DNA from 3 places in the Rhizobium sp. NFR12 genome. Region 1 is predicted to be linked to each of the others. Evidence: predicted binding sites of a transcription regulator. Region 1 holds the regulator's gene; each other region holds the start of a gene.

Region 1 (7,251 bases):
CGGCACGGGCGGCGGTCTGAAGGCATTCTGCTCCGGCGTCGGCGAAGGCACGATCGACGTTGCCAATGCTTCGCGCAAGATCAACAAGAGCGAAGCCGAAGCCTGCAAGGCTGCCGGTGTCACGGACGTTCAGGAAATCCGCATCGGTTACGACGGTATCGTATTCGCCGCCGACTCGTCGAACGGCGACATGAAGATAACCCCGAAGGATCTCTACAAGGCATTGGCCGCTGAAGTCGTCGTCGACGGCAAGCTCGTTGCCAACCCTTACAAGAACTGGTCGGAAGTCAATGCGACCCTGCCTAAGGGCCCGATCGCAGCTTACATCCCAGGCTCCAAGCACGGCACCCGCGAAGTCTTCGAAGAGAAGATCATGGCTGAAGGCTGCAAGGAAGCCGGCGCGACGGACGTCATCAAGGCTGCCATCACCGATGCCAAGCAGGCTGCTGCCAAGTGCGTTGCAGTTCGCAAGGACGGCGCAGCTGTCGACATCGACGGCGATTACACCGAAACGCTGGCCCGCATCTCGGCCAACAAGACCGGCCTCGGCGTTTTCGGCCTGGCCTTCTATGAAAACAACATGGACAAGCTGAAGGTCGCGACCGTTTCGGATGTCGTTGCTTCCACCGAAACCATTGCTTCGGGCAAGTACCCGGTGTCGCGCCCTCTGTTCTTCTACGTCAAGAAGGCTCACCTCGGCGTTATTCCAGGCCTCAAGGAATATGTTGAGTTCTTCATCTCCGACGAAATGATCGGCCCTGACAGCCCGCTCGCCGAATACGGCCTGGTTGCTGCTCCGGACGATCAGCGCGAACAGGTCCGCAAGGACTTCGAAGCCGGCAAGACCATGTAATCAAAATTCCGGCGCCGCTTCTTGCGGCGCCGGTCTTCTTTCGTGCCAGGCGGCGACTTGTCCGTCGTGCGACAGAAGCAAAGCCTGGCGTCAGTCGCTGCGTTTTGGATGGCGAAACATATTGATTCCGATGGTGGGATTTGTGCGGTAATGGGTGCCGTCGATGGCGGTAGGCCGGGGGATTTTAATGAGCACACCATTGATTTTATTGATTCTGGCGATAATTGCGATCGCTTGTTACGTTGTCGGAACCAGGCACGCCCTGGCAATCGCCGGCGGCCGTTCCTCAAAGCTTCATTCACGTCCGGGCTACTACGGCACCTTCGTCGCACTCTGCGCCGTTCTGCCATCGGTTCTCATCCTGGCCGCGTGGCTGGTCGTCAGCCCCCTCTATATCAACTCCACTGTCCTCGATGGCTTTCCTGAAGACGTAAAGGCGCGTTCGCCGGCCGAACAGGGTCTCTCCTTCGGCATGGTAAGCTCGCTTGCGCGCGGCATGAACGTACTGAGCCTGGACGAGATCGAGCGCATCGGCGGAAATCCCGTCGAACTGCGCGCAGCGCTTGGCGCTAAGGGCGTCCCGCTTGCCGGCGACCCCGAACCATACATGGTCGAGTCCGCTGGCGATCTCAACGTCATGACCAAGATCAGCAACTGGGTTATGACCGCGGTAGTCCTTCTGGCAGCCCTGATCGGCGCCGGCTTTTCCTACACGCGCATCGCGCCACGGTTTCGGGCCCGCAACCGTGTCGAGAAGGTGATCCTCGCCAGCCTCGTCGTCGCATCCTCGATCGCGATCCTGACGACGGTCGGCATCGTCGCCTCGATGCTGACGGAAGCGACGCACTTCTTCACCAGCATCCCGCCGTGGGAGTTCTTCTTCGGCACCGTGTGGGATCCGCGCTTTGCGGCCGCCGGCGCCACGGACTCGGCTGGTCAGTTCGGCCTTATCCCGCTGCTTCTCGGCACACTCTATATCGGCTTCGTCGCCATGCTCGTCGCCGTCCCGAGCGGCCTGTTCTCCGCGATCTACATGTCGGAATACGCCTCCCGCGGTGTCCGCTCCGTGGCAAAGCCTCTGCTCGAAGTTCTTGCCGGCATTCCCACCATCGTCTACGGCTTCTTTGCCCTGACAACGGTCGGCCCGTTCCTGCGCGACCTGTCTTCGCAGCTGAATGGCCTCGTAACCGGCGATTATGCAAATTTTATCCAGGCGCAGAGCGTTCTCACCGCCGGCTTCGTCATGGGCATCATGCTGATCCCTTACGTCTCGTCGCTGTCGGACGACATTATCACCGCCGTGCCGGGAACGCTTCGTGACGGCTCGCTCGGTCTCGGTGCCACCCAGTCCGAAACCATCAAGAAGGTCGTCCTGCCGGCAGCACTGCCGGGCATCGTCGGCGCACTTCTGATGACTGCCTCACGCGCCATCGGCGAAACCATGATCGTGGTGCTTGCAGCAGGCGTCGCCGCCCGCATGCAGCTCAACCCGTTCGAGCCGATGACGACGGTGACCGTCAAGATCGTCAGCCAGCTGACGGGCGACCTTGAATTCACCTCGCCGCAGACGCTTGTCGCCTTCGCACTCGGCATCACGCTGTTTGCGATCACGCTTTGCCTCAACATCTACGCGCTCTACATCGTGCGCAAATACCGGGAGCAGTACGAATGACCGACGTGGTTTCCTCCACCGCCGGCGTCTTGGCCAAGCCTGCCCGTCGCGATATCGGTATCAAACGCCGCTACGCCGCCGAGCGCCGCTTCCGCGCCTATGGCATCGCTGCTCTCTCGTTCGGCATCCTGTTCCTGATGCTCCTTCTGTGGTCGGTCGTCTCGAAGGGCTATACCGCCTTTCAGCAGACGATGATCACCATCCCTGTGGAGTTCTCGCAGCAGATAATCGACAAGGATAATGTGCGGGCTACGGATCCGGCCAAGCTGATGACGGCCAACTACCCGATCGTCGCCCGCAATGCGCTGGCGAAGGTTCTGGGCGTCGCCGAAAACGATCGCCAGGGTCTGCGTGCCGTCAACCAGATGATTTCGGACGGCGTTCGTGGCCAGCTGCGCGATATGGTCGTTTCCGATCCTGAGATCATCGGCACGACCCAGACGGTTTCGCTTCTGGCAGCCGGCGATATCGACAGCGCCGTGAAAGGCCAGATCAATCTCGACGTGGCGGAAACCAGCCGCAAGGTGTCCGACCAGCAGGTCGGATGGATGAAGCAGCTGGCCGACAGCGGGGCGCTCGCCAAGGAATTCAACACCGGCATTTTCTTCAACGGCGCGTCCAGCCGTCCGGAAGCAGCCGGCGTCGGCGTCGCTCTGATCGGCTCCTTCTATATGATGCTGATCGTGCTCGTCCTGTCCCTGCCGATCGGCGTCGCAGCCTCGATCTATCTTGAAGAGTTTGCCCCGAAGAACCGGTTCACGGACCTGATCGAGGTCAACATCAACAATCTCGCAGCGGTCCCGTCGATCGTCTACGGTCTGTTGGGTCTCGCGGTCTTCATCAACTTCATGGGCCTGCCGCGCTCGGCCTCGCTCGTCGGCGGCCTGGTGCTGACGCTGATGACGCTGCCGACCATTATCATCGCCACCCGCGCGGCACTGAAAGCAGTACCACCGTCGATCCGTGCTGCAGCGCTCGGGCTCGGTGCCTCGAAGATGCAGACGATTTTCCACCATGTCCTGCCGCTTGCCATGCCCGGTATCCTGACCGGTACGATCATCGGCCTCGCGCACGCCCTCGGCGAAACCGCGCCGCTTCTTTTGATCGGCATGGTCGCCTTCGTGGCAAACTATCCGACCACGCCGATGGATCCGTCGACAGCGCTGCCGGTACAGATCTACATGTGGGCTAACGAGGCGGAACGCGCCTTCGTTGAACGAACCTCGGGAGCGATCATGATCCTGCTCCTGTTCCTAATCTTGATGAATGTTGGCGCAATTCTCTTGCGACGCCGCTTCGAACGGCGTTGGTAGAGGAAGGGGGAAGCAATGAACATGATGTCAGAAGCTGCAGTTGAGAAGGCGCTGGACAAGAAAATGAACGACGTTGCATATAAGATGATCGGCAAGGATGTCTCCGTTTATTACGGTGACAAGCGCGCTCTTTATGACGTGAACCTGAATGTCCGCCAAAATACCGTCACTGCTTTGATCGGTCCGTCCGGCTGCGGCAAGTCCACCTTCCTGCGCACGATGAACCGCATGAACGATACGATCGAGGGTTGCCGCGTCACCGGCAAGATCACGCTCGACGGCGACGATATCTACGACAAGGAAATCGACGTCGTGGAGCTGCGTGCCCGGGTCGGCATGGTGTTCCAGAAGCCGAACCCGTTCCCGAAGTCGATCTACGAGAACATTGCCTACGGTCCCCGCATCCACGGCCTTGCCCGTGGCAAAACGGAAATGGACGCGATCGTCGAGGCAAGCCTGCAGCGCGCCGGCCTCTGGGCAGAAGTCAAGGATCGCCTGCATGAAGGCGGTACCGGCCTTTCCGGCGGTCAGCAGCAGCGCCTTTGCATCGCCCGTGCGATCGCCGTTTCGCCTGAAGTCATTCTGATGGACGAGCCGTGCTCGGCACTCGACCCGATTGCTACGGCCAAGGTCGAGGAACTGATCCACGAACTGCGCGCCAACTACACGATCGTGATCGTCACCCACTCGATGCAGCAGGCAGCCCGCGTTTCGCAGCGCACGGCGATGTTCCATCTCGGCAATCTGGTCGAGGAAAACGATACCGACAAGATGTTCACCAATCCGGATGACCAGCGCACCCAGGATTACATCATGGGCCGCTTCGGCTGATGCGGGCGCAGAGCCCGTCAGCCGCAACTGCAGACATCAAGGATCAGACACATGGTTTCGACCCATATTCTCTCGGCCTATGACGAGGAACTGAAATACCTGAACCGCCGGATCTCCGAAATGGGCGGCCTGGCGGAGCAGATGTGCGGTGACGCCGTGCGTGCGCTCGTCAACTCCGACTCGGCGCTGGCCCAGAAGGTCATCTCGGACGACGTCATTCTCGACCATGCCGAGCGCGATATCCAGGACAAGGCGATCGTCACCATCGCCAAGCGCCAGCCGATGGCGGCCGACCTTCGCGAAATCATCGGCACGCTGCGCATTGCAGCTGACCTGGAACGCGTCGGCGACCTTGGTAAGAACACCGCCAAGCGCGTGCTCGCCGTGCAGGGAACAGGCGTCCCGCGCAAGCTCGCCCGTGGTCTGGAGCATCTTTCCGAACTGGCGCTGGTGCAGCTCAAGGACGTTCTTGATGTCTTCGCCAACCGCTCCGCGGAAAAAGCCGAAATCATCCGCCAGCGCGACGAAGAAATCGACGCGATGTACACCTCGCTGTTCCGCGAACTCCTCACCTACATGATGGAGGATCCGCGCAACATCACTACCTGCACCCATCTCCTGTTCTGCGCCAAGAACATCGAGCGCATCGGCGACCACGCGACCAATATCGCCGAGACCATCTACTACATCGCGACCGGTGCACAGCCGGAGGGCGAACGTCCGAAGGACGATACGTCCAACATGCTCGGCTCCGCCGGGACATGATGCAGCTCTCCCGAAATCGCCTGCCGGTTTCGGGACGATGACTGCCAAAACCAATGACCTGAAGCAGCGCGAGCGGATCTGGCGGATCTAAGTGCGGTTCGGGACGAGTGACGGAGCAAGTCGGAATGCAGCCGAAGATCGCAGTCGTGGAAGACGAAGAGGCCCTCAGCGTCCTCCTTCGGTATAACCTGGAGGCCGAGGGTTACGAGGTCGATACCGTGCTTCGCGGTGACGAAGCGGAAATCAGGCTTCAGGAGCGCGTTCCGGATCTTCTCATTCTCGACTGGATGCTGCCAGGCGTTTCGGGCATCGAACTGTGCCGTCGCCTGCGCATGCGGCCGGAGACGGAACGCCTGCCGATCATCATGCTGACGGCGCGCGGCGAAGAAAGCGAGCGCGTTCGTGGGCTTGCCACGGGCGCCGACGACTATGTGGTCAAGCCGTTTTCGACACCGGAGCTGATGGCCCGCGTCAAGGCGATGCTGCGTCGTGCCCGACCCGAAGTGCTGTCGAGCGTCCTCAAATGCGGCGACATCGAACTCGACCGCGAAACCCACCGCGTTCACCGCAAGAGCCGCGAAGTTCGCCTCGGGCCGACAGAGTTTAGACTTCTGGAATTCCTGATGGCGTCGCCCAGCCGCGTCTTTTCGCGCTCGCAGTTGCTCGACGGCGTCTGGGGTCATGACATCTATGTTGATGAGCGTACCGTCGACGTGCATGTGGGGCGCCTCCGGAAGGCGCTCAACTTTTCCAACATGCAGGATGTCATCCGCACGGTCCGCGGTGCCGGTTACTCGATGGAAGCCTGAGCACCGCGTCTCCTAGCCGGCAGCGTCATGGCAATGACACCAGTGACGACGCAGGCGAGACCGAGCCAGGCTGTGGAGGCAAGCGTTTCGCCGAGAAACACGACGCCGATGGCAACGCCGATCGGCACCCGCAGATAGGCCTGCGCCGTCGTGCCGACGGAGCCGAGCGTCTGGACCAGCCGGAAGTAGATGACGAAGGCGAGCGCCGTCGAAAATACCGCCAGCGCCAACAGGGCGAGCATCGAATCGGCGCTGGGCGTCAGCGTCCAGGGCCGATCGACCACGAGGCTCACGGGAATAAGGATGGCGGCGCCTGCGATCAGCGATCCCGCGGCGGGCATCATCGGGTCCAGTCCCCTAAAGTTCTTGCCGAAGATGGCCGCCGCCGCATAGCAGATGGTCGCCGCCACGATGGCGAGTTGCGCCCAGAGGTTCTCACCCGATCCGGCAAGCGCCTCCATGCCGACGATCAGGCATATGCCGACAATGCCTGCGGCAACCCCAAACAGTTTAGGTCCCGAAATGCTTTCATGGCGGGTGATCAGCGCCGTCAGCAGAAAGGCGAAGATCGGCGTCGTTGAACTCAAAATGGTGGCAAGGCCCGCATCGGTCGTCTGTTCGGCCCAAGCGATGAGGGTGAAGGGGACCGCGCTGTTGAGGCATGCCTGAACCGTGAAAAGCTTCCACGTCTGCCGGTCGGTCGGCAGCTTTAATCCGCGCAGCCGAAGTGCCACAACGAGAATGAGCCCAGCGACCAGTGTTCTGACGGCAATAAAGGTGACAGGCGAAATCGTCTCCACACCGACTTTGATCAGCGTGTAGGACGCGCCCCAAAGCGTCGCGAGCGTGAGGAGCAGCAACAGATCCGTTGCCATGCTTGTTTTGGTGTCCGCCATTCCAGTTCCTGTCCCCATGAATGCAATCTCCGCCCCTCTTAGCGGAACCAGGAAAAGAAATGCTTCGACGACGGCCGAACCGTTGACCGCTGACGGCAAAGTTTTCCGGTGC
Region 2 (7,251 bases), on a different contig from region 1:
GGCAGAAGTATGATCCGGCAGTGATCATCATGGACGTGTCGATGCCGGTGATGAACGGCCATCAGGCGACCCGCAAGATCCGCGGACTCGAGACATCGACCGGCACGCATGTCCCGATCATCGGCGTCACGGCCCACGCGCTCGAAAGCGACCGCGAGCTCTGCTTCCAGGTCGGCATGGACGATTATCTGTCGAAGCCAATTAGCCCTGAAGCGCTGGAGAACAAGATCCGTCACTGGCTGGATGGGGCAGTCGTCGTTTCGGCGCTCGACGGCAATTGAGGTCTTGGAGCCTCAGCCCTTGCGTCCGCTCAGCATCTCTCGCTTTCCGGCAAAACCGGGTTGGCGCTCCACGGTGAAGCCGGCCGCCGCCAGATTGCGCCGGACGAAGCCTGCTGCCGCATAGGTTCCGAACGTGCCGCCGATGCGGGTCTTGTCGAACAGCGCCTGCATCAGCTCCGGCGACCACATGTCCGGATTGCGCGACGGCGCAAAGCCATCGAGGAACCACGCGTCGAACTCGTCTCCCGCAGCCGTGACGCCGTCGAGCGCCGGGCCGCAGACAACCGTCAGCGTCGTCTGATCGTCGAGGTCGATGATGATCCGGCCGCTCGGCTCATCCGGCCATGCTTGCGTCAGTGCCTGCCGTTGCGCATCGATTTCCGGCCACCGCGCCAGTGCCCGCCCGATCTCGTCGCGCTGCATTGGATAGAGCTCGAACGATGTGAAATGCAGCCGCGTGCCGGGTTTGCGGAAAAGCGCCCACTGGCGCCAGGTCTCGCAGGCGTTGAGGCCGGTGCCGAAACCGAGTTCGCCGATCCGGAACGTGTCTCCAGCTGGCGACATCTCGGTCCAGCGCTCCGGCAGGCCGTTTCCGGCCAGAAACACATGGCCGCATTCCAGGCGGCCATCGGTGCGGCAATAAAAGTGGTCGCCAAATTCCGTCGAATACGGCATATCGCCGTCATGCCAGTCGAGCGCCGGGGCTTCAGGCGTGGCGTCGTCTTTTACAATTTCGGGATCGTGATTGCTCATGGAAGATGCGGATAATCCTCGAGGTCCCCGGGGTCAATCGCCAGCGATGCCGCATCTCCCCGGCGATCATGTCGATCTCCTGATCATCGGCGGCGGCATCATGGGCCTCTGGGCTGCGGTCAAGGCGGAACGGCTTGGCATCCGCACCCTTTTGGTCGAAGCGGGACGGTTGGGGCAGGGTGCCAGCGGCGGCATTCTGGGTGCGCTGATGTCGCATGTGCCCGACCGCTGGAACGACAAAAAACAGGCGCAGTTCGATGCGCTGGTCGCCCTCGAAGACGAAGTTTCTAGGCTCGAAGGCGAGACCGGGCTGTCCTGCGGTTATCGCCGCTCCGGTCGGCTGATCCCGCTGCCGAAACCGCATCTCAGACCCATCGCCCTACGCCATCAGCAGGAGGCGGAGGTCAACTGGCGGCACGACGGCGATCCGTTCCACTGGCATGTGCTCGATGCGTCCCCCTTCGCATGTTGGCCGGATCCGGCCTTTACCGAAGCCGGCATCGTGCACGACACGTTTGCTGCCCGCGTTTCCCCCCGACATCTCATGGCAGCGCTCGCCGCCGTCCTTGGCAACGCCCGGCATGTCAGCGTGATCGAAGGACTGCCGGCGGAGCGGATCGACCCGGTGGCGAACCGCGTCGAATTTGCCGATGGGCGCTCGATCGGTTTTGGCCATTGCATGATTGCGGCCGGCCCGCAGTCGTTTCCGCTGCTTGGTCCCCTGTCTCCATCCATCTCGGTTCCGCTGGGACAGCCGGTGAAGGGGCAGGCGGCGCTGTTGAAGGCCGATATCGATCCGGCGCTGCCGATCCTGTTTCTCAACGGGCTCTATGTGATCGCCCATGACGATGGCCACGTGGCGGTCGGCAGCACCAGCGAGGAGGAATTCGACGCGCCGTTTGCCACCGATGCCAAGCTCGACGATCTCCTGGTCCGCGCCCGCGCGCTCGTGCCGGCACTTTCCGGTGCGGAAGTGGTGGAGCGCTGGGCCGGGCTACGGCCGAAGGCGATCGGTCGGGAGCCGATGGTCGGTCCGCATCCCGACCATCCGCGCGTCATTGCTCTCACCGGCGGCTTCAAGGTCAGCTTCGGGCTTGCCCACAGGCTTGCAGATGCTGCGCTCGGTTTCGTCATCGGCCAGGAGCACTCGCTACCCGAGAGTTTTATACTTTCGGATCATCTTGCGGTTGCTACGCGTTAAACGCGCGTTTCGGCCCTTTCTCGTCGTTAATCTGTCACGCAAATCGCGTAACCCAATTCGTGGGGTTGATGAGCATGCGTGAATAAACGAACAGGGGCAGAAAAGGTGACGCATGCGCTACGCACTCTATTTTACGCCACCTGCGCATGATCCGCTGACGCTTGCCGCGGCGCAATGGCTCGGCCGCAGTGCCTATTCCGGTGAGGCGATGGAGCCGCCCGAGATCTGCAACCTAGGTTTGCATGAGATCGCCTATCATACCGCGCTGCCGCGTCGCTGCGGTTTTCACGCCACGCTGAAGGCGCCGTTCCGGCTGGCGCCTGAAATCACCGAACAGATGCTGCTGCGCCATCTGATGCGCTTTGCCGGTGCCCATGATCCGTTCGAACTGCCGCCTCTCGAAGTGGCCCGGCTCGGCAATTATTTCGGCCTTGTGCCGGCGCTTCCCTGCGAGCGGATGCGGTTTCTCGCCTGCGCCGTCGTGCAGGAATTCGATGCGTTTCGGGCGCCGCTCTCGGAAGGCGAACTGGAACGCGCCGATCCCGGCGATCTCTCGGCACCGCAGTTTTCCAATCTTCATCGCTGGGGCAACCCTTACGTGATGGAAGAATACCGCTTTCACATGACGCTGACGGGCCCGATGACAGCGGCCGAGATGCCGCGTTTCGAAACGGCCTTGCGCGCCCATTTCAATCCGTATCTGCTGCGTCCCTTGGAAATCGCCAACATCGCGCTGTTCGTCGAAAATGAGCCCGGTGCGCCGTTCCATGTCCATTCGCTGCATCCGATGGGGCGCGTTTCCGCCCGCAAGATCGCCTGAGCGATCACGTTCCGTCTCGACATCGGCGGAAAGGCTGGGCTACCTTCCACAAGAGATAATCGAGGTGGACCATGCCCATAACCATAAAAGACTATCCCCGCGATCTCGTCGGCTATGGCCGCCACACGCCCGATCCGAAATGGCCCGGCGGCGCCAATATCGCCGTGCAGTTCGTGATCAACTACGAGGAGGGCGGCGAAAGCTCGATCCTCGACGATGATCCGGCGTCAGAAAACCTGTTGTCAGAGATCGTCGGCGCCGCCGCCTGGCCGGGCCAGCGCAATCTCAACATGGAATCGATCTACGAATACGGTTCTCGCGCCGGCTTCTGGCGGCTGCACCGGCTGTTTACCGAACTCAACGTGCAGACCACCGTCTATGGCGTCACGCTTGCCATGGCCCGCAATCCAGAGGCCGTCTCAGCCATGAAGGAAGCGGGCTGGGAGATCGCCAGCCACGGTTATCGCTGGCTGGAATACAAGGATTTCGATGAAGCGCGGGAACGCGAACACATCCTTGAGGCGGTGCGCCTGCATACGGAGCTTACCGGCGAGCGTCCCTACGGCATGTATCAGGGCAAGCCTTCCGACAACACGCTGAAGCTTGTCATGGAAGAGGGCGGTTTCCTCTATTCATCCGACAGCTATGCCGACGATCTGCCCTATTGGGTGCCGGGGCTGGATGGCAAGCCGTTCCTGATAATCCCTTATACGCTGGAAACCAACGACATGCGCTTTGCCACGCCGCAGGGTTTCAACACCGGCGATCAGTTCTTCACCTATCTCAAGGATGCGTTCGACACGCTTTACCGGGAAGGCGAGGAGGGGGCGGCAAAGATGCTGTCGGTCGGTCTCCATTGCCGCCTCGTCGGGCGTCCGGGTCGCGTGGCGGCGCTGCGCCGTTTCATGGAATACGTGCTCTCCCACGACAAGGTCTGGCTGCCGCAACGCATCGAGATCGCCCGCCACTGGCACGCCCATCACAAGCCATCGGATGCGTCTGTGACCAGCATGGTGACCGATCGATGACCGCCCGCAACGATTTCGTCGCGACCTTCGGTGGCGTGTTCGAACATTCGCCCTTTATCGCCGAGCGCGCCTATGACGGCGGCATGATCTTCGTGCCGTTGACGGCGAAGGGCGTGCATGAAGCGATGGTGGCGGTCTTTCGCGCCGCGGACCCGCAGGAGAAGTTCGGCATCCTCAACGCCCATCCGGACCTTGCCGGCAAGCTCGCCATCGCCGGCGGATTGACTGAAGAGAGCAAAAGCGAACAGGCCGGCGCCGGTCTCGATCGTCTGAGCCCAGATGAGCACGCACGCTTCACCGAACTCAACGCCGCCTATGTCGCAAAATTCGGCTTCCCCTTCATCATCGCCGTGAAAGGCCTGACAAAGGACGACATCCTCGCCGCCTTCGAGACCCGCGTCGGCAACGACGCCGATGAGGAGTTCAAGACCGCCTGCGCCCAGGTGGAAAGGATCGCGCATCTGCGGCTGCTTGCGCTTTTGCCGGAGACGTGAGGGGGTTGCTTTCTTCGCCGTCGCTTGTGGCCTATATTGGATGGATAACGAGTGGTGGCCACATGAGACCGTCGGAAGCGCTGGAGAAGAACAGGGGAGTGATCCGGGAGATTGTCGCCCGTCGGCAGGTCTTCAACGCGCGCGTCTACGGTTCCGTCCTGCGGGGCGAGGATCATGCCGGAAGCGATCTGGATATTCTGGTCGACCCGTCGCCGAACACATCGCTTTTTACTCTTGGCGGGCTGCAATGGGAGCTCGAAGAAGCACTCGGCGTTCCCGTCGATATCAAGGTGCCCGGCGACTTTCCTCCCAATTTGCGCAAGCGCATCGTTTCTGAAGCGCTTGCCATATGACGGGCGGTCGGCTGGAGCTCTACGTAGAGCGCATGTCAGTCGCGGGATCACGCGCTATTGCTTATGTCGACGGTGCTGACCGCGTATCATTCGGAGCGGACCAGCGGACGCAGGATGCGGTAATCGCCAACATCGCTGCGATCGGCGAATGCGTGACGAGAATCATGGACAGGTTTCCCGAATTCGCCGCCGCTCACCCGGAGGTGCCGTGGCAGGATATCAGGGCAATGCGCAATCGGGTCGCGCATCAGTATTTCGATATCGACGTCGATACGGTGTGGCGCACGGTGACGATCGATCTTCCCGACCTTCTCGACCAACTCCAATCTCTGCGCAACTTCCATGCCCAAGGCGAATGATTTGACCGACCCCGAACCCCTCCACATCCTCCCGCTCACCAAAGCAGCATTCGCAGCCTATGGCGACGTGATCGAGGCCGATCCGGCGACGATGCGGCTGATCAACAACGGCACGACGGAGCGCTACCATGGGCTGGCCTCACCGGTCGTAGTCGGGGCCCCGGAGCGGCTGATCTTCAACATTTTTCGCGGCCAGCCGCGGAGTTTCCCGCACGAGGTCGGGATGATGGAGCGGCATCCGTTCGGCAGCCAGAGTTTCATGCCACTCTCCGGGCGGCCGTTTCTGGTGGGCGTTTCCGACGACGAGGACGGCCGGCCGGGGCGTCCGAAAGTCTTTCTGGCGCAGCCGCATCAGGGCGTGAACTATTTCGCCAATACCTGGCATCATCCGCTGATGGCCCTAAGCGAGGTCAGCGACTTCCTCGTCGTCGACCGGGACAACACGGCGGCAAACCTCGAGGAATTCTTCTTCGACAAACCCTATCGCATCACGGAGCCCAGCCTATGACCGGCCTCACCACCCATGTGCTCGATACCGCGAGCGGTGCGCCTGCCTCGGGGCTCGTCATCGACCTCTACCGCATCGACGGCGACGTTCGCGAAAAACTCATGACGGTCACGACCAATGCCGATGGCCGCATCGATGGCGGACCGATCCTTTCCGGCGACACCTTCATTGTAGGAACCTACGAGCTCGTCTTCCATGCCGGCGATTATCTGCGTGCCCGCGGTGTCTCGCTGACCGAGCCGGCATTTCTCGACGTCATCCCGATCCGCTTCGGCATGTCCGATGTCTCGGCCCATTACCATGTGCCGCTGCTGATCTCGCCCTATGGCTATTCCACCTACAGGGGAAGCTGATGCGCTTTGCAGCGATCGCCGATATTCACGGAAACTGCGCCGCACTCCAGGCGGTGCTTGACGATATCGCCAGCCTCGGCATCCGCGACATCGTCAATCTCGGCGATTGTTTCAGCGGCCCGCTGGAGGCGGACCGGACCGGTGACCTGCTGCTGCTTCTCGATGAGGCCGCAGCGCAGACCGTGCGCGGCAACCACGATCGCTACCTCCTGGAAACGCCACCCGACGCCTTGGCGGCCTCGGATCGGCACGCGCACGGGCAGCTGGCACGGCGGCATTTCGAATGGCTGCGCAAACTGCCATTCACCAAGGTCTGGCGCGACGACGTTTACCTGTGCCATGCGACGCCGGAGAACGACAATCTCTACTGGCTCGAAACGGTGTCCTCGGACGGCCACGTGACGCTGCGGCCGCAAGCCGAGATCGAAGCGCTGGCCGAAGGCATCGCGGAATCGCTGATCCTCTGCGGTCACAGCCATGTCGCCCGGATCGTTCAGCTTTCCGATGGCCGGCTGATCGTCAATCCCGGCAGCGTCGGCCAGCCCGCCTATGACGACGATGCCCCCGTCTATCACAAGGTCGAAACGGGCCACGCTTTGGCGTCCTACGCAGTAATCGAAAAGACCGACAAAGGCTTTGCGCCGACACTGCGCACCGTTGCCTACGACCACATGGCAATGTCGCGGCTTGCCGCGAAAAACGACCGTCCCGACTGGGCAAGCGCGCTCGCGACCGGCAGGGTGTGAGGGGCGGCCGGCTCCCCCTCCAGTCTTCATCCACTGCAAAAATTCCGACGGAAACCATTCCGCAAGGCTTCTTCCAGATACTCCCCTGCGACGAGACAGGGGATGATTCGATGGCTCAATCACGCGCAAAACCGGCTGCGAAGCGCAAGCGCAGCGCCGAGAACAAACGCTCTTCCTCGCGTTCGGGCGGTTCGCTCTGGCTTTGGGGGGCAGCCCTTGTCGTGGTCGGCGGCTCGATCGCGCTTTATGATCATTCGACTGCCGCGCGCCGGTTCGTGACCAGTCTCACCACCACGAAGCCGGTTCAGACGGCATCACGGCCCACCCAGCGCGACGATCATCCAGTGCCGCCGAA
Region 3 (7,251 bases), on a different contig from region 1:
TGTCTGACGCTCGCTCTGGGTCATCAGGTCGTTGCTCTGGATCTGCGTGGCCGCAGGCCTGACCAAACCCATCCACTTGCCGATGAAATCCCCCTCCGACAGCGGCTTCATGGAAGCGTCGAGCGCTGCCTGGATACCGCCGCAGCGGCCGTGGCCCATGACGACGATATTGCGGATCTCGAGCACCTGCACCGCGTATTCGACCGCAGCCGATGTCCCGTGAAACTGGCTGTCGGGCTCGTAGCGCGGTACCATGTTGGCGACGTTGCGGACCACGAAGAGTTCTCCCGGACCGCAGTCGAAGATCGTCTCGGGCGCCGCGCGACTGTCGCAACAAGCAACCAGGAGCGTATGCGGCTTCTGGCCGGTATCGGCGAGCGCGCGGTAGCGCTCCCGCTCGTCGCTGTAGCGACCACTCATGAAGTTACGGTAGCCCGAAAGCAGTTTTTCTGGAAATTCGCTCATGGCTCACGATTATCGTGCAGCCAGACGAGAATCAACGGCCATTGTGTGGATGCGCATGCTCTTTGAGCTTACGGCTTGCGCCTCTTAAGGGGATGCACGAGCCGGCGCATCTGGACCATCGCCATCGGCGTCGAGAGGCTGGCGGCATCCATTTCCAGCGTCAGCTCGTTGGCCCCGCGCTTTACCGAACGCGCCAGCACTTCGAACACGCTGGCAGTCGTTGTTTGCAGGGCTTTCTCTTCATCCATGCCGGACATGACGCGGGCGAGAAAAACCGCCGAGAGCAGGTCTCCGAGCCCGTTCGGGGCGTGGTCGATCAGCCGGTGTTCAGCCAGCAGCGCATGATTGCCGGTGAGATAGAGATTGCCTGTACTGCCTGTCATCATCGGCACCGCCGAGGTCACCAGCATCCGCGGCGGCCCAAGCGCGATCGCTGCCTCCATGATCGCATTGTTGTCATCGAGCGGTGCACCCGAGAGCCAGGCAAGCTCGTATCGGTTCGGCGTGGCGATGGTGGCAAGCGGCAGAAGCTCGTCGCGGATCGCTTCGGCTGTCGGCTGCGGGATATAGAGCCCGCCGAGATCGCCCATCACGGGATCGCAGACATAGATAAGGTCCGGGTTGTTTCTCCGCAGCGCCTCGATCAGTCGTGCCACGGCGCGCGGCTGCGCGGCATTTCCGAAATACCCGGTCAGCACCGCCTTCACTTCGCCGAGCCATGGCGCCCGGATGAGATCGTCTATAGCCTTGTCGAAATCCGATTCGGGAAACGTCAGGCGCGTCGAAGGACCGTGCCCGGGATGCCAGGGCAGCACGACGGTCGGCATGGCCCAGACGGGATATCCCAGGGTCTCGAGCGCGAAGACGGCGGCCCGGTTACCGACCGAGCCACGGATCACATGGCTGGAAATGACGATGACCGCGCCTGAATTACCCTGCATGATGCTTGCTTTCGACGTTATCGAACCGTTGATCGGATCTCTGTGTCGGCATGTCAACAAGACGTGACACGCCTATGACAAATTCCAGCCGCAAGCACCGGTGAGACACCGCGGCAAAGCATAATGACATTGGCTGCGTTTTATCGCACGTTGAGAAAAAATTTAGGGAGAGACAGATGGCAGGCCGGCAAAACCCGAAGCGGGACAAGCAGATCGAGAAGGCGGGCAAGATTGCGGCCGCTTCCGGCATGGAGGACAATCTCGATCCCTTCCTGATCTTCAGCCGCGCCAGCAGTGACGATCTCGAAAACTACACGCCAGAAATGCTTGCCCTGTGCGCGGGACATGCCGCAAGACGGCTGAAAGCCTGGACGCGAATCAAGGCCGACATCACAATCGAAACCCTTGATGGTGTCGAGCCCGATGGAATGCCGGTTTCGATCATTACGGTGATTGATCGCAACATGCCGTTTCTATTCGATTCGGTCATGGGTGAAGTGACGACGGCCTATCGCGACCTCACGATGGCCGTCCATCCGATCCTCGTCATCGAACCGGGCAAGCAGCCGACGCTTCACTCGAGCGAGCGACCCGGCGACCCGGCCCATCACGTCAGCCTGATCCAGATCCATGTGCCCCAGCTCAACGACGAGCAAGCCGACGGGCTGGTCGAGCGAATCCGCTATGTTCTTAACCAGGTGCACCAGGCCATCACCGGCTGGTCCGCGATGCTCGGCGTTCTCAAAGACGCCCAGGCCCAACTCGTCAACGCGAAAAAAGGCAAGAAGGCCGATGCCGACGAGGCGTATGCTTTTCTCGACTGGCTCAGGAACGACAATTTCACCTTCCTCGGCATGCGCGAATACACCTATTCGGGCAAGGGCGCCGATGCCAAGGTGGAGCGCGGCAAGGGCAGGGGCCTCGGCATCCTGTCCGATCCGGATGTGCTCGTGCTGCGACAGGGCAAGGATCAGGTCACGACGACGCCAGAAATCCTCGAATTCCTCGACGGCCCGGATTTCCTCATCGTCGCCAAGGCCAACGTCAAATCCGTCGTGCACCGTCGCGCCTATATGGATTACGTCGGGGTGAAGCGCTTCGATGAAAAGGGCAATGTGGTCGGAGAACTGCGCATCGTCGGCCTGTTCACGTCCACGGCCTACACGCAGTCCGTCCGCGACGTGCCGCTGCTGCGCGCAAAGATCGCCCGTATTGAAAAGAATTTCGGGTTCGATCCGGAAAGCCATTCGGGCCGCATGCTCGAAAACACGCTGGAATCCTACCCGCGCGACGACCTTTTCCAGATCGATCTCGACGTGCTCTCAAGCTTCTGCGAACAGATCATGGAGCTGAGCGAGCGCCCGCGCGTGCGCGTGCTGCCGCGTATCGACCATTTCGACCGTTTCGTCTCTGTTATCGTCTATGTGCCGCGCGAGGATTATAACTCGATCGTCCGCGAAAAGGTCGGCGCGTATCTCTGCGAAATCTTCGACGGCCACGTTTCGGCCTATTACCCGGCCTTTCCGGAAGCCCGCGTTGCCCGCGTCCACATGATTATCGGCCGCAGCGGCGGCAAGACGCCGCGCGTCGCGCAGGCAAAGCTTGAGGAGGCCGTGCGCCTTATCGCGACGCCGTGGGAAGACAGGTTCGCATTGCTTGCGGAAGACGGCCCCCGCCTTTCCGTCACCCGCGCTTTCCAGGAAGCGTTCTCTCCGGAAGAAACCTTTGCCGACCTGCCCGATATTGCCGCCTGCGCTGCCGGCGAGACCATCCGCATCGACTTCTACCGGCGCCCCGGTGACGATGCGAACACCGTTTCGCTAAAGATCTTCCACCGCGACCAGCATCTTTCCCTGTCGCGCCGCGTGCCGCTTCTCGAAAATCTCGGCTTTCACGTGGTCAGCGAGCAGACATTCGAAATCCACGCCGGCCCGCAGGCGGACCTCATCGTCCTGCACGACATGGAACTGCAGCTCGACGGTGCCCGCGAGATCGATCTAGCGCGTGAGGGACAGCGGCTCGAAGACGCATTCCTCAGGGCGTTCGAGGGACTGATCGACAATGACGGCTTCAACCGCCTCGTTCTGCTCGCCGGCCTTTCCGCCCGCGAAGTGACCGTGCTGCGCGCCTATGCGCGCTATCTGCGCCAGGCCGGCATCGTCTACTCGCAGACCTACATCGCCGATACGCTCAACAAGTATCCGGAAATCTCCGCCTTCGTCTTCCGCCTGTTCCGCGACGGGTTCGATCCGAAAATTGCCGAAAAGGCCCGTGTCAGGAAGCTGACCGAGCTGCACGAGACGATCGAGCAAGCGCTCGGCAACGTACCGAACCTCGACGAGGACCGCACGCTTCGCCGCTTCGTCAACGCGATCGACGCAACGCTTCGCACCAACTATTTCCAGGTGGACGAGAACGGCGGCGCAAAGCCGATGCTGGCGTTCAAGCTTGATCCTGACATGCTCGACGGCCTGCCGGAACCGCGCCCGTACCGCGAGATCTTCGTCTACGGCACCGAAGTCGAAGGTGTTCACCTGCGCTTCGGCAAGGTCGCACGAGGCGGCATCCGCTGGTCGGACCGCGGCGAGGATTATCGCACTGAAGTGCTGGGCCTCGTGAAGGCGCAGCAGGTGAAGAACGCCGTCATCGTTCCCGTCGGCGCCAAGGGCGGCTTCTTCCCGAAGATGCTTCCCGCCGCCGCCGCGCGCGACGCCTTCTTCAACGCCGGCAAGGAAGCCTACAAGACCTATATCCGCACGCTTCTCTCCGTCACCGACAACATCATCGACGGAGAGGTGGTCCCGCCCGAAAACACGCTGCGCATCGATGAGGACGATCCTTACTTTGTCGTCGCTGCCGATAAGGGAACGGCAACCTTCTCCGACACCGCCAACGGACTGGCGCAGGAAGCCGGCTTCTGGCTGGATGACGCCTTCGCATCGGGTGGATCGGCCGGTTACGACCACAAGAAGATGGGGATCACCGCCCGCGGCGCCTGGGAAGCGGTCAAGCGGCATTTCCGCGAAAAGGACATCGACATCCAGACGACGCCGTTCTCCGTCGCCGGCGTCGGCGACATGTCGGGCGACGTGTTCGGCAACGGCATGCTTCTGTCGGAAAAGATCCGCCTGATCGCCGCCTTCGACCACCGCGACATCTTTATCGATCCGGATCCGGATATCGAAAAATCCTTCGCAGAGCGCAGCCGCATGTTCGCCCTTGCCCGCTCCAGCTGGCAGGATTACGACCGCTCGACGATGTCGGAAGGCGCGATGATCATTTCGCGCACGGAAAAATCCGTGAAGCTGACCAAGCAGGCGGCGGCGGCAATCGGCCTCGACAAGTTGACGGCTTCGCCCTTCGAGATCCTGACGGCGATCCTGAAAAGCAAGGTCGACCTTCTCTGGTTCGGCGGCATCGGCACCTATATCAAGGCCGCATCCGAAACCGACACCGAAGTGGGCGACCGCGCCAATGACCCGATCCGCATCACGGCCGGCGAAGTCGGTGCCAGCGTCATCGGCGAGGGCGCCAATCTCGGCGTGACCCAGAAGGGCCGCATTGCCTATTCGCTGGCCGGCGGGCGCTGCAATTCCGACGCGATCGACAATTCCGCAGGCGTCAATTCGTCCGACGTCGAGGTCAATATCAAGATCGCGCTCAACCCGGCCATGCAGGACGGCAGGCTGACCCGCGCCAAGCGCAACACGCTGCTCGCCTCCATGACGGAAGACGTGGGTCATCTCGTCTTGCGCAACAACTACCTGCAACCACTGGCGATTTCGCTCGTCGAGCGCAAGGGTGCCGCCAATCGCGAGCAGCTCGCCCGCCTGATGTCGGTCCTCGAAAGCGAAGGGCGGCTGAACCGCAAGGTCGAGACTCTGCCCGACGATGCCGAACTTGCCGAGCGCTATGCCAGCGGCCGGCCGCTGACACGACCGGAGATCGGCGTGCTCGTCTCCTACTCGAAGATCGTCCTGTTCGACGCCCTGATCGACAGCACTATCCCAGACGACCCGTATTTCGCATCCGTGCTGAAAGCCTATTTCCCGGCGAAGATGCAGAAGGCTTATGCCGCCGATATTGCCGGCCACCGCCTGCACCGCGAAATCGTCGCGACGGCGCTTGCAAACGAAGCCATCAACCGCGGCGGGCCGGGCTTTATCCACATGATGAGCGACATGACGGGGGCCACCGCGGCCAATGTCGTGAAGGCACTCTTCCTCGTTCGCGATGGCTTCGACCTGGAGAATATCTGGGCCGAAATCGACCAGCTGGATGGCAAGATCTCGGGCCGGGTTCAGAATGATCTCTATGCCCAGGTTACCCGCATCATCGGCATCGGTACCTATCTCGCACTCCAGACGCAGATCGGCACGACGGAGCTGACCGAGGCCATCGCCAGGCTCAGGGCCGCAATCAAGGGGCTGCGCGCCACCGTGACCGACGATATCATCGCCGAAACCGGCCCGCTTGCCGCAGAACTTGAGGCGGAGGGTGCGCCGTCCGGTCTCGTGAAAGAGATACGCCTGCTATCGGCCCTCGTCATCGTGCCGGAGATCATGCGGATTGCCGACCGGACCGGCGAAAGCATGGCGCGCGCCATCGAGAGCTATTTCGCCGTCACCGAGACGTTCCGCGTCAACCGGCTGATCGTGGCCGGCGAGCGGATTGGCACAAGCGACCATTACGAAAGCCTGGCACTGTCGCGCAGCCTGCAACAGCTCGCATCGGCCCGCCGTGACATCGTCATTGCCGTCTTGACCGAGCACCGCAAGGACAAGAAGCCGGTGGAAGCCTGGATCGCTGGCGATCGACTGCGCGTCAACCGCATCGGCGCCGAACTGATGAGCCTCAGCGAAAGCGGCGATCTGACGCTCTCGAAGATTTCCGTCGCCGCCGGTCTGCTGGGAGATCTGGCACACGCACGGTCGGCTTGAGGGCAGGGGCTTCGGGGAAAAGAAGATGGCCGAGACAGGACTTGACGAGGCGCCGGCTAAACCAGGCCGGCGCGGCATCTGGGGCTGGATGCTGTTCGACTGGGCGGCACAGCCGTTCTTCACGGTTGTCATCACCTTCATCTTCGGCCCGTATTTCGTCGCGCGCCTCACCGACGACCCGATCTCCGCCCAGACCACCTGGAGCAACATGGCGACGGCATCCTCCGTCGTCATCGCCATCCTGTCTCCGATCCTGGGCTCGATCGCCGATCAGTCGGGTGCCAGAAAACCATGGATCGCAAGCTTTGCACTGATCAAGGTCGCAAGCCTCGTCCTGCTGTGGCAGGCCGCTCCGGGCTCGCCGCTCACCCTGCCGGTTACCTGCATCATCCTTGCCTCGATCGCGGCGGAGTTTTCCATCGTCTTCAACGATTCCATGATGCCGCGCCTCGTATCCAAGGCCGATATCGGCAAGGTTTCGAACATCGCCTGGGGTCTGGGTTATCTCGGCGGCATGACCGTGCTGATCGCGGTCGTCGCGCTGCTTGCCGCCAATCCGGAAACGGGTCTGACGCTCCTCGGCATTCCGCCGCTCTTCGGGCTTGATCCGGCGCTCGGCGAGGACGCGCGCATCACCGGCCCGATCGCGGCGATCTGGTATCTTCTATTCATCCTGCCGATGTTCTTCTTCACGCCGGACGCCCCGAAAGGCCTGCCTCTCGCAAAGGCCGTCGGCTCCGGCTTCCGCGAACTTGCAGGCACGCTGCGTGAACTTAAGCATCGCCCCGACATCGTCCGCTTCCTGATTGCCCGCATGCTCTACCAGGATGGCGTCAACGGCCTCATCATTCTCGGCGGCACGTTTGCGGCGGCCATGTTCGGCTGGGCGACCATCGAGATCGGCA

What was found. Region 1 encodes PhoB, which activates phosphate uptake and scavenging genes when phosphate is short. Its sites were predicted from a motif close to TGTCATNNANCTGTCAT; they were not measured.
Region 2: a site for PhoB is predicted at 2,257-2,273, ahead of BLW69_RS04590 (DUF1045 domain-containing protein). Genes of this name have one in related genera too.
Region 3: a site for PhoB is predicted at 1,470-1,486, ahead of BLW69_RS21355 (NAD-glutamate dehydrogenase). Genes of this name have one in related genera too.

Annotation. Positions count from the first base shown of each region.
Region 1 is NZ_FNWM01000004.1:113,070-120,320, reverse strand. It holds gene BLW69_RS16910 (substrate-binding domain-containing protein) at 1-853, shown strand, start outside; gene pstC (phosphate ABC transporter permease subunit PstC) at 1,041-2,525, shown strand; gene pstA (phosphate ABC transporter permease PstA) at 2,522-3,838, shown strand; gene pstB (phosphate ABC transporter ATP-binding protein PstB) at 3,854-4,669, shown strand; gene phoU (phosphate signaling complex protein PhoU) at 4,721-5,434, shown strand; gene phoB (phosphate regulon transcriptional regulator PhoB) at 5,560-6,243, shown strand; gene BLW69_RS16880 (DMT family transporter) at 6,225-7,139, opposite strand.
Region 2 is NZ_FNWM01000001.1:945,433-952,683, forward strand. It holds gene BLW69_RS04575 (response regulator) at 1-281, shown strand, start outside; gene mnmD (tRNA (5-methylaminomethyl-2-thiouridine)(34)-methyltransferase MnmC2) at 294-1,034, opposite strand; gene BLW69_RS04585 (NAD(P)/FAD-dependent oxidoreductase) at 1,081-2,235, shown strand; gene BLW69_RS04590 (DUF1045 domain-containing protein) at 2,348-3,055, shown strand; gene puuE (allantoinase PuuE) at 3,133-4,083, shown strand; gene uraD (2-oxo-4-hydroxy-4-carboxy-5-ureidoimidazoline decarboxylase) at 4,080-4,577, shown strand; gene BLW69_RS04605 (nucleotidyltransferase family protein) at 4,640-4,930, shown strand; gene BLW69_RS04610 (HepT-like ribonuclease domain-containing protein) at 4,927-5,289, shown strand; gene BLW69_RS04615 (ureidoglycolate lyase) at 5,273-5,797, shown strand; gene uraH (hydroxyisourate hydrolase) at 5,794-6,150, shown strand; gene BLW69_RS04625 (metallophosphoesterase family protein) at 6,150-6,896, shown strand; gene BLW69_RS04630 (hypothetical protein) at 7,007-7,251, shown strand, end outside.
Region 3 is NZ_FNWM01000007.1:42,855-50,105, forward strand. It holds gene BLW69_RS21345 (carbonic anhydrase) at 1-465, opposite strand, end outside; gene pdxY (pyridoxal kinase PdxY) at 534-1,409, opposite strand; gene BLW69_RS21355 (NAD-glutamate dehydrogenase) at 1,583-6,346, shown strand; gene BLW69_RS21360 (MFS transporter) at 6,372-7,251, shown strand, end outside.